Regions from separate parts of the Thermostichus sp. OS-CIW-32 genome, predicted to be linked through region 1. Evidence: riboswitches for the same ligand, from Rfam matches in the RefSeq annotation. Region 1 holds a riboswitch; the other holds the start of a gene.
What was found. A riboswitch is a leader RNA that binds a small molecule or an ion and turns the genes downstream of it on or off. The one in region 1 is predicted to bind cobalamin.
Positions count from the first base shown of each region.

Region 1 (4,935 bases):
GCAACCCCAGGGGGGCGGCACTTTTCTGGATGTGACGTTGGGAGGGGGTGGGCACAGCTTGGCGCTGCTGCGGGGGGGAGCTGCTCGAGTGGTGGGGTTGGATCGGGATCCGGCGGCTCTGCAGGCGGCGCAAGCGCGTTTTGCAGCAGAAGGGATCCCCAGTAGTCGCATCCAACTGTGGCACCTCAATTTTGCCGATTTCGATCTGCAGCAGCATGGCTTTCGGGATGAGCAGGGGCAGGGGATCCCCTTCGATGGCATCGTGGCCGACTTGGGGGTGAGTTCGCCGCAACTGGACTGCCCTGAGCGGGGATTTAGCTTTCGCGGAGAGGGGCCGCTGGATATGCGCATGGATCCCAGTGCCGCTCAGGAAACCGCTGCCGATTGGGTTAATCATCGCCCGGTCGAAGAGTTGATCGAGATTTTCACCCGTTACGGCGAAGAGCGATTTGCCCGCCGCATTGCCCATCACATCGAGCAGGCTCGTCCCCTCGCCACAACTACCCAGTTGGCCCAGGTGGTTTGGCAGGCGGTACCTCCGGCAGCTCGGCGAGGCCGCATCCACCCGGCCACCCGCGTCTTTCAGGCGTTGCGCATTGCCGTGAACCGAGAACTGGAGGCTTTAGAAACCTTGCTGGCCCAAGCCCCCACTTGGCTGAAACCCGGCGGCAGGTTGGCCGTGATCAGCTTCCATAGCCTTGAAGATCGCTTGGTGAAATGGGCCTTCCGCAGGGATCCCCGTTGGCAGGTGCTCACCCCCAGGCCCTTGTCCCCTTCCGAACTGGAACGGCAACGTAATCCACGGGCCCGCTCTGCCAAACTGCGAGTGGCTGCCCGCAGCAGTCAGATGTAGGTTTAGGTTGGTTCTCCCGCTCTCAAGAGATCGGCTACCGTGAAGCGGACAGCTGTCCTGCTGAGGCCGGGAATCGGGAGAAGGGGGTTGCTGTTGGGGGATGCGGGGAACTAGGGTGAAGCGGAACCGGCAGTCCTGCACCGTCGGATCCCTTGGTGTGTGTGAGGTTAAGCCCTATGGTTAGCCAGCCTTTGAACGCAGGTCTTGATCGTCCCAAGAGCCCTCGTCGCCACAGACAGCCTTCTGCTCTGAGCCGACCCCTCTCCGGTACAGTTCAGGCCAGCCGCACCCAGCCTTTGAATTTGAAGTTGAAATCAGCCCATCCTCGCAGCCAGCATCTTGCTTGGGCAGAACACCTAGCCTGGTGGAAGCAAATCTCCACAGGGATGGCTATCCTCTCCGGCGTTTCAGTGTTGAGCCTTTACAGTTGGACTGTGCATACCCAAAGCCGGTGGAGCCAGCGTTACCAGGTGTGGCAGCAGATGCAGCGCAACGAACGACAGTTTCTGCTGACTCAGGAATCCATCGCCAATTCTCTGCGGGAAATTGCCGACCGCTCCGAAATGGTGCCGCTGGTACCGGATCGGATGATTGAGGTGCCAATTGCCTCTCCCAGCCAAGTTAAACCGGATCCAGCCCACCAGGCAACGGCTTTGCCAGAAAGAGCGCTCCGCGCCGCTCACGCGACCGAAAAAGCCCCTCTTTTCTATCCGGTTGGGTACTAATTCATACGGATCCTGCCCATGACGGCTAGGCCAGCGTCCCCATCTTGCTTTCCCAAAAGCTGTGGGTCTTGTGAAGTCTCAGCGTATCTCTGTTCTCTAAAAGGCTAAGGGATCCCTGGGCCTCGCGATCTGGAGTAGCAGCGGGCTATCCTTCAACTGCTTACAAAGCAGTGAAGAAATCTGGCCTAAATGGGATGTGGCCCATCCGAAGCCCTGGGATTGCCGTTGGGATCCCGTTCACCCCTGGGGATGACATCCCCCCTGGCAGGATAGGAACTCCAGAGCAGGGGATGTATGATGCCTAGCACGGCTTTTTCGGAGCAATCGCAGAGAAAGCTGTACCGACAGGTTGTCCTGGGGATCAGCCAGGGCATGTAAAGGGGAAAGTCCGGTGCAAATCCGGCGCTGTGCCGCAACTGTGATGGGCTTGGGCTAGACCCATGCCCTCAGTCAGGATGCCCGCCTGCGGTTCTGGCTCGTCTTTCTTCCGCGTCGCACGGAATCAGGAGCTTCAAGAAAGAAAATGAATCCCATTCTAGGTCTCAGCCTGGCGCTGGGGGGTCTTGTTTTGGGGATCCCAGCGTGGGCGCAGCCGGCAGCTTCCCCGCCCTCAGCTCAAGAGGTTTTGGAAACCGGCGTTAGCGCCGAGATTTTAAATCAACCCGTCACCACGCCTTTTCGTCGCCCCGGCTTGCTGCGGGATTCTTCCCGCCCGGTTTACGTCGTTACCCGCCAGCAAATTCGAGAGCAAGGGGCAAGAACCGTTCAGGAGGCCCTGCGCTACCTGCCCGGGATCCTCAGCGACGGCACGGCAGGAACCCAGTTGGGAGCCCTTAGCTCCCAGTTTATGCGGGGAGGACGAACGGCCCAGGTTTTGGTGCTCTTGGATGGCCGCCCCATTAACGACCTGGGCTTTTTTGGCGGGTTCGATCTGTCTCAGATCACTACAGATGTGGTCGAGCGTATTGAGATCTCTCCAGGTGGGGGCTCCACCTTATACGGCTCCGATGCCGTTGGCGGGGTCATCAACATCGTGACGCTGGATCCAAAGCCGAGATCCGAGACTGTGCTGGAAGCGGCTATCGGCAGCTACGGTCTCAATGAGCAAGGGATCCAGAACCGCGGCCAGGTGCAGGATCTGGGCTGGGTGGTCAGCTATCGCCGTCTGCAGAGCAACAACGACTTTCCTTTTGAAATTAGGCGTTTGGGCAAAGCAGGCAGGCGGGAGAACTCGGCAGTGGAGTACCACAACCTACAAGCCAAACTCACCTGGCAACTGGCAGAAGGCCAGGTCCTAACAGGAAATGCCCTTTATCTCAATAAAGCGTTTCAGGTGCCTGGCAGCACCGAGTTTCCCTCCCCCGATGCAGTGCAAAACACCAACGACCTGCTGTTAGATCTCAGTTGGCTGTGGGATCAAGAGAGGGGATCCCTGCAAGCTAGGGTATTTTTTGACGACCTCAACTATCGCTTCAGCGCCCCACAAAGCCAGGGATCCCGGGATGAGATCCTGCGAACGGGGTGGGGATCCCAACTGCAATACACCTGGAAGGCTGCTGAAAACCTGGAGCTTACTCTAGGAGCGGATTACCGATCCGTTTCAGCTCGCAACACCACCTTCTCCTTTGCCAGGGGATCCACCAATGTCAACTACGACAATACCGTGAACCAAGGGGCCCTCTTTGCCCGCCTGGATTACAAGCCACAGCCCAACTTTTATCTCAACTTAGGTGTTCGCCAAGATTCGAGCAATCTGGTCAACGGTTCGGCCACCTCTCCTGCCGCAGGGATCCGCTGGGTTTTGGCAGAAGGCACCACCCTGAGGGCCAATTATGCCGGCAGCTTTCGCACTCCCTTGATCTCAAACCTGTTCTTTCGGCTGCGCGGCTTTTTTGAAGTCGACGGCAACCCCAATTTGCGCCCGGAGCGGGGAGAGAGTTTTGACATTGGCCTGGATCAGGCTTTGGGAGATTTTGGCCTACTGCGCTTGACCTTTGCCCATAACCGCATCCGCGATGGCATCACCTTTGTCAGCGCCGGCCCGCGCAGGGGAACCTACGAAAACATTGAGCTCGTGGAATACACAGGCATAGAAGCAGCCCTGGATTTGCGGCTGGGGGAAAACTGGACTCTTTTTGCCAACTACACCCTGAACGATCCCATCATCCGCTCGGCGCTGGATCCCAAAGCGGTTGGCAAACAGCTAGCCTTCGTGGGAGCAGACAGCTTCAACCTGGGCCTGAGCTACCGCGATGCAGAGGATCGGTATGCCTCAGTTTTCCTGCATCACATTGGCACTTTCTTTACCAACAACGCCAATACCCAATCTCTGCCCGGCTACACCAACCTGGCTCTGCGGGGAGGGATCCCGGTTGCAGAAAATCTCGCTCTCGAGGTGGGAGTCGATAACCTGCTGGATGAGCAATATGAGGTTTTCCCCGGCTACCCAGGAGTGGGTCGCACCGTTCGGCTTAATTTAAGGGGCCAATTTTAGAGCGACTTGAGGCTGACTTTTAGCTGTCTAACTCACTGCTGAATCCTTGGCCAAGACATTGAGATCGTCTTTGCCTCTTCTCACACCCTTTGCTTGGACAGAAACCTATGACTATATCAAGGAGCACCATGTCTCGATCAACTTCCCAGTTGCCCATCCAAGCTGGCAGCGCTGCCCAGCAACCCAGCAGCCATTGTCTTTGGGTTTGTGTCACTTGCGGATCTCGGTGGGTTAACGGCCAAAAAGAAGGGATTAGCAAGGGAGAAATGCTGCTGTCTGCCCTGCAATCCCAAACCCTCCACCCCCAACTAACTCTAAAACCAGTTGCCTGTATGAGCGCCTGCAGCCATGCTTGTGTCGTTGCGTTGGCAGCACCTCAAAAGATGACCTATGTTTTTGGAGATCTCGATCCAAAAGATGTGGATCTCATTCTGCAGACAGCAGAGCTCTACCTCACCAAGCCAGATGGGATCCTACCCTGGGCCGAGCGCCCTCTCAAAAAAGGGGTGATTGCTCGTATTCCACCACTGCACTGAGGAGCTTTCTCATGGCCACTTTTACCCCCTGGATAACCCCCCTCCATCAAGCTTGGCAGGAAGTTTCTTTGACGGGTTGGACAACCCTTTATGAAGGGATCCCTGCCCACATCGACTGCTTGGGGCCGTTGCTCTACGAGCTGTTTCAAGAGCACTGGGCCGAGATCCAGGTGGGCCATGTGGCGGAAGGCGGGGTGCTGGAGCTGGCTTTCAAGAAACCTCCAGCTTTGTGCGTGCTCTACGATGGCTATCTAACCGTTGCCACCGAAACTTGGCACCTGCATTTGTGTCTGGAGGAGCACCAAGGCGGCCCCCACCGCAAGACCC
Region 1 covers NZ_JBSSDD010000001.1:495,093-500,027, forward strand. The annotation lists gene rsmH (16S rRNA (cytosine(1402)-N(4))-methyltransferase RsmH) at 1-853, shown strand, start outside; gene ACVWY8_RS02285 (hypothetical protein) at 1,030-1,578, shown strand; cobalamin riboswitch at 1,907-2,059, shown strand; gene ACVWY8_RS02290 (TonB-dependent receptor plug domain-containing protein) at 2,102-4,072, shown strand; gene ACVWY8_RS02295 (DUF1636 domain-containing protein) at 4,201-4,608, shown strand; gene ACVWY8_RS02300 ((2Fe-2S) ferredoxin domain-containing protein) at 4,620-4,935, shown strand, end outside.

Region 2 (4,935 bases), on a different contig from region 1:
TACCAGTGTATTCGGGCCAAAGCTGGACGGGTCTTCAACGTGGCGGAGATCCAGGGATCCGGTTGGCTGGAGGCTTGGGTGCCACGGGGAGTCTTGGCTGTATCAGCGCGCTTTTACCCCGAATCTGAGCGCCGGGTGAGGGTGATTTTCGAGCGATTGGTGCTCGGATCCCAAGCTTTGATGAGCTACGAGATCGAGAGTTTTCTCGATTTGCTCGAGCAGGCTCCAGAGCGAATCCCGGCTATTCAAATCGATATCCGCCGCCGCGAGCCAACGGGTTGGCTGGATATCACCTATTTGGATGAAGACTTGCGGCTGGGTCGGGGCAGCGAGGGGAGTGTATTTGTTCTAAAGCGGGTCGGCTAGTCGGAGGATCCAGAGGACTCCGTTTCCGCCCTTTCGTGAGATGGGTTTTGGGTTAGGGTGGAGCTTATTTCCTGTAGAACTTGCAAGGCGCGGTAGGACTCTCGCAAAGTTTGCAGCTCCTGTTGAGTTTGCTCCAGTTGCCGGGCCCATTCTGCCTGTTGGGAGCGCAACTCTCGATTTTCCAATTTTTTGCGCTGCAGGATGCGCTTGAGTTTTTGCTGCTGCTGCTGGAGTTGAGCCCGCTCTGCTTCTGCGTGTTGCAGTTGGGTCCTTTGGCGTTCCAATTCTATTTTCAGGGTGGTGACCTGGGATTGAAGTTGGCGGAGCTTTTGGCGCAGCGCTTGCTCTGGCGTGGGTTTGGTCGACTCGGAGCTTGGAGAAGGGGAAGATGTTTGTAGGTTTTGCAGATGCTGTTGTAACTGTTGGGCTTGGGCCTGCAGGACTCGAGACCGTTGCTGCTCGCTGCGCAGTTGGGCTTGGGCGCGTTCACAGGTCTGGATTTCGGCTTTCACCCGCTGCTTGATGCGGTCAAGGATCTTTTGATGGCGGAGCTGGGTTTGCCGGATCTCCTGAGCCACCTGCCAAGGGCGAGGATCCCCCTTAGGTTGTCGTGGCTCGCCGCCGTGGTCGGCAGGATCAAAGGGAGATAGGGTCGCCACCAGCGATTCTCGAAAGTCGCTCCAGGAAGCCGATTGCAGACCCATCTGAACCACCCGCCAGGCCCCATAGGAGGCCCCAGCGGCAGCCAGGATCCCAGGGATCCCGGCCAGGGAGAGGGAAACCTTGGGCAGGGTGGGCAGGATCTGATCCAGCAGCCCCACCACCAGGGCGAAAACAAAGATCCCGCTCCCCGCGGCAGCGGCACCTGAAACCCAAGAGGAGCGGGAGAGCATCATCGTTTTTTCGTCATCACAACCGCTAGAGCGGGAAAACCAGGTTCAAAAATGGCCTGTCTGCACTCAGTTTATCCCGCCAGCAGCCTCTGTTTCCCTCTCAGGGCACCTGCCATGCCCGTTGGTGGTAGCCCTCTAATTGGGCCCAGGGATCCCCAGCCGCTGCGTGGGTGTGGCCGTGCTGAGGGTGAGGGTGGGAATGAGGATGGTGATGGGATCCGTGCCCGTGATGGTGGTCATGAGGCTCGTGAGGGTGGTGATGGCTGGATCCAGCTCTGACCTCTGCGCTCACGGCCAGGCGAAACTTGCACAGGTGGCAGTTCATTTGGGTTTGGCCCTGTAGGGCTTCCTGCTCCAGTTGCTGCAGGCTGTGCAGCACCGTATCCACAAGGCCCAATTCCGGCAGCATCAGCCAGTCGATTTCCGGCTGTCGTTGTCGTTGTTTCTCCACTGCCGCCTCGATTTTTTTCACCAACACCCCCGTAAACAGAAAGTAGGGCAGCACGATCACCCGGCGCGGATGCCAGGACAAGGCCCGCTCCAATCCCACGGGCAGGCGGGGATGGGTAATGCCGATAAAGCAAGTTTCCACAGCGGCAAACCCAGATCCTTCCCAAAGCAGCCGAGCCAGTTTACAGGCTTCGGCATTGGCCTCGGGATCGCTGGAGCCGCGACCCACAAATAGGAGCACGGTTTCTGCCTCTGGGATCCGCCGCGGTTGGGCAGCTATCAGAGCAGCCAATCGGTCTCGCAGCAGTTGCAGGATCTCGATGCGGATCCCCAGCGGCCCACCGTAACGAATGCGCAACTGGGGATAGAGGGCCTGCAGGCGATCCAGTTCCATCGTCACATCGAACTTGTTGTGGCGGGCCCCAAACAGCAACAGCGGCAGGGCCACGATCTCCTGCCACCCTTGGGCCAAGCACTGCTCTACCCCCTGGGCAATGGTTGGCTGGGTCAGCTCCAGAAAGCAGGGGATCACCGGTCGATGGGGGGTGAGAGCTTGGTAAGCCTGGGCTAGCTCCAGAAAGGCTTGCTGCCCTTGGGGGTCGCGGGATCCGTGGCCGATGAGCAACAGGGGCAGGGGGACAACAGGAGACTGCCCAACCGCAAGCGGAGGGGAAACACTGAGGGTATTCAACACAAAAAACTCCGTTCCTTGTGAATCGCAAGGGGTACAGGACAACGGCAGGTGGGTGTTCTGGCTGAGGGAGGGATCCCATCACAGTTGCGTCACAGTGGCGGACTTGCACCGCGCTTTCCCCAGTCTGCCTGAGCCTTTTAGGTTAGCTTGCCTCTTGCCATTCACCAAGCTCCCGGGGGGGATGTTCTTGTCTGCCAGAAGATAGCCCCGAGACATGAGCGGTCCAGCAGGCTCATCCTCAAAGGAAGGGTTGGGGGTGAGGGCCTAACGCCGGCCTGCCGGTCTGTGGGCTCGAAAGTGTCGCAGGCGCAGGGCATTGGCGACCACCGAAACGGAACTCAGGGCCATGGCTGCCCCCGCCAGCATAGGGTTGAGCAACCAGCCTGTAAAGGGATAGAGCGCCCCAGCGGCAATCGGGATCCCCAGCGTGTTGTAGATAAAGGCGAAGAGGAGGTTCTGGCGGATGTTGTTGAGGGTGGCCCGGCTGAGTTGAATGGCTGTGGCGACTCCCCGCAGATCCCCCGACATGAGGGTAATATCGCTGGCGGCCATCGCCACATCCGTACCTGTACCAATGGCGATCCCCACATCGGCTTCTGCCAGAGCCGGAGCATCGTTAATGCCATCTCCCACCATCGCCACCCGCCGTCGCGGTTGTCTTAGGCTGCGTATGTAAGCTGCCTTCTGATCCGGACGGACTTGGGCAATTACCCGCTGAATGCCTGCTTGCCGAGCAACCGCTTGGGCCGTGGTGGGGTTATCCCCGGTTAGCAGGATCACCTCTAGACCCATCTGTTGCAGCTGTTGCACTGCCTCAGGAGAGGTGGGTTTGAGCGGATCGGCAATGGCCAACAGCCCCACCAGGCTCTGGGATTGGGCTACGCCGATCACCGTTTTGCCCTGGCTTTCCCAATTCTGAACCCGCTCTGACCAAGAGGGATCCCAGGGGATCCCCATCTCCTGTAGCCAGCTCAGTCGACCGATGCGGATCCACTGGTCTTCCACCCAGGCTTCTGCCCCACTGCCTATCCTTGCCTGAAAATGCTGGGCAGGAGGGATGGCAATTTTTTCCGCTTCGGCTTTCTGCACCACCGCCTGGGCCAAAGGATGTTCCGAGTGCCGCTCCACTGCCGCTGCCAGGCGCAACACCGTCAGGGGAGAGGAGCCATTAGCCCAAATATCGGTGACGGTAGGGCGACCTTCGGTCAGGGTGCCGGTTTTGTCCAAGACCACCGTGCGCAAGTGGTGGGCCAATTCCAGGCTGTCGGCACTTTTCACCAGGATCCCCAATTCTGCCCCTCGTCCCGTGGCCACCAGGATCGAGGTGGGGGTTGCCAACCCCAGCGCACAAGGGCAGGCGATGATCAGCACCCCAATCGTGTTCACCAAGGCCAGTGTCGGGTTATCGGCCAGCACCCACCAGAGCACAAAAGTTAGAACTGCCACCCCAATCACCGCCGGCACAAACCAGGAGGTGACCCGATCCGCCAACTGTTGAATTGGGGCTTTGGATCCCTGAGCTTCCTGCACCAGGCGCACGATCTGGGCCAGAACTGTGTCTTTGCCCACCCGCCGCGCTTCCATCACAAAGCTGCCCGTCCGATTCAGCGTTGCCCCAATCACCTCATCCCCCGCCGATTTGACAACAGGCAGGCTCTCGCCGGTCACCATCGACTCGTCGAGGGTGGAGGATCCCTCTAGGATTACCCCATCCACCGGCACCTTCTCACCGGGGCGCACCCGGATCCAATCCCCCACCTGCACCTCCCGAATGGGGACATCCTGCTCCACCCCCTGGCGGATTACCCTCGCCGTTTTCGGTTGCAGCCCGATCAGCTTGCGAATGGCCTCAGAGGTTTGCCTTTTGGCCCGTTGCTCCATCCACTTGCCCACCAGGATCAAGGTGGTGACCACCGCCGACACTTCGTAATACACATCGGGATGCAGTCCCTGCCGATGGAAAGAGTCGGGGAAAACCGTTGGGAAAATGGAATAGAAGAAAGCCGCGCTCGTCCCTAAGACCACCAGCGTGTTCATATCCGCCGAGCGCCGTTGCCAAGCGGCCCAAGCGCCTCGATAAAAATGCTTGCCCACCCAAAACTGCACCGGAGCCGTCAGCAGCAACTGCAACCCAGGATTGTGCAGCCACATGGGAAAGCCCGGGATGTCCATCCCCAGCATCATCGGCAGGGATCCGATCACCAGCACCGTGCTGATGCCCACCCCTATCGCCACCTTGAGCTTCAGTTCCCGTTCTGCGGCCCGTTGGGCGATCCGCTCTGGATCCGACAGATCGTCCAGCTGCCAATCCTCCTGGATAAGGCGCGCCCGATACCCCGCCCGCTCCACCGCCCGAATCAGCGCCTGCGGATCCACCAGCCTGGGATCCCCTTTGACGGTGGCCTGCTCGCTGGCAAAATTCACGGATCCGGAGGATACTCCCTGCACCTGAGCGAGGGCCTGTTCGATGCTGCGGGCGCAGGAGGCACAGCTCATCCCTTGCAGGGCCAACTGCCAAGTGCCCTCAGGAGA
Region 2 covers NZ_JBSSDD010000002.1:431,635-436,569, forward strand. The annotation lists gene ACVWY8_RS04665 (PAP/fibrillin family protein) at 1-366, shown strand, start outside; gene ACVWY8_RS04670 (SPFH domain-containing protein) at 363-1,262, opposite strand; gene ACVWY8_RS04675 (sirohydrochlorin chelatase) at 1,360-2,403, opposite strand; cobalamin riboswitch at 2,434-2,569, opposite strand; gene ACVWY8_RS04680 (heavy metal translocating P-type ATPase) at 2,668-4,935, opposite strand, start outside.
Region 2: linked by a shared signal. The riboswitch ahead of ACVWY8_RS04675 (sirohydrochlorin chelatase) and the one ahead of ACVWY8_RS02290 (TonB-dependent receptor plug domain-containing protein) in region 1 are both predicted to bind cobalamin.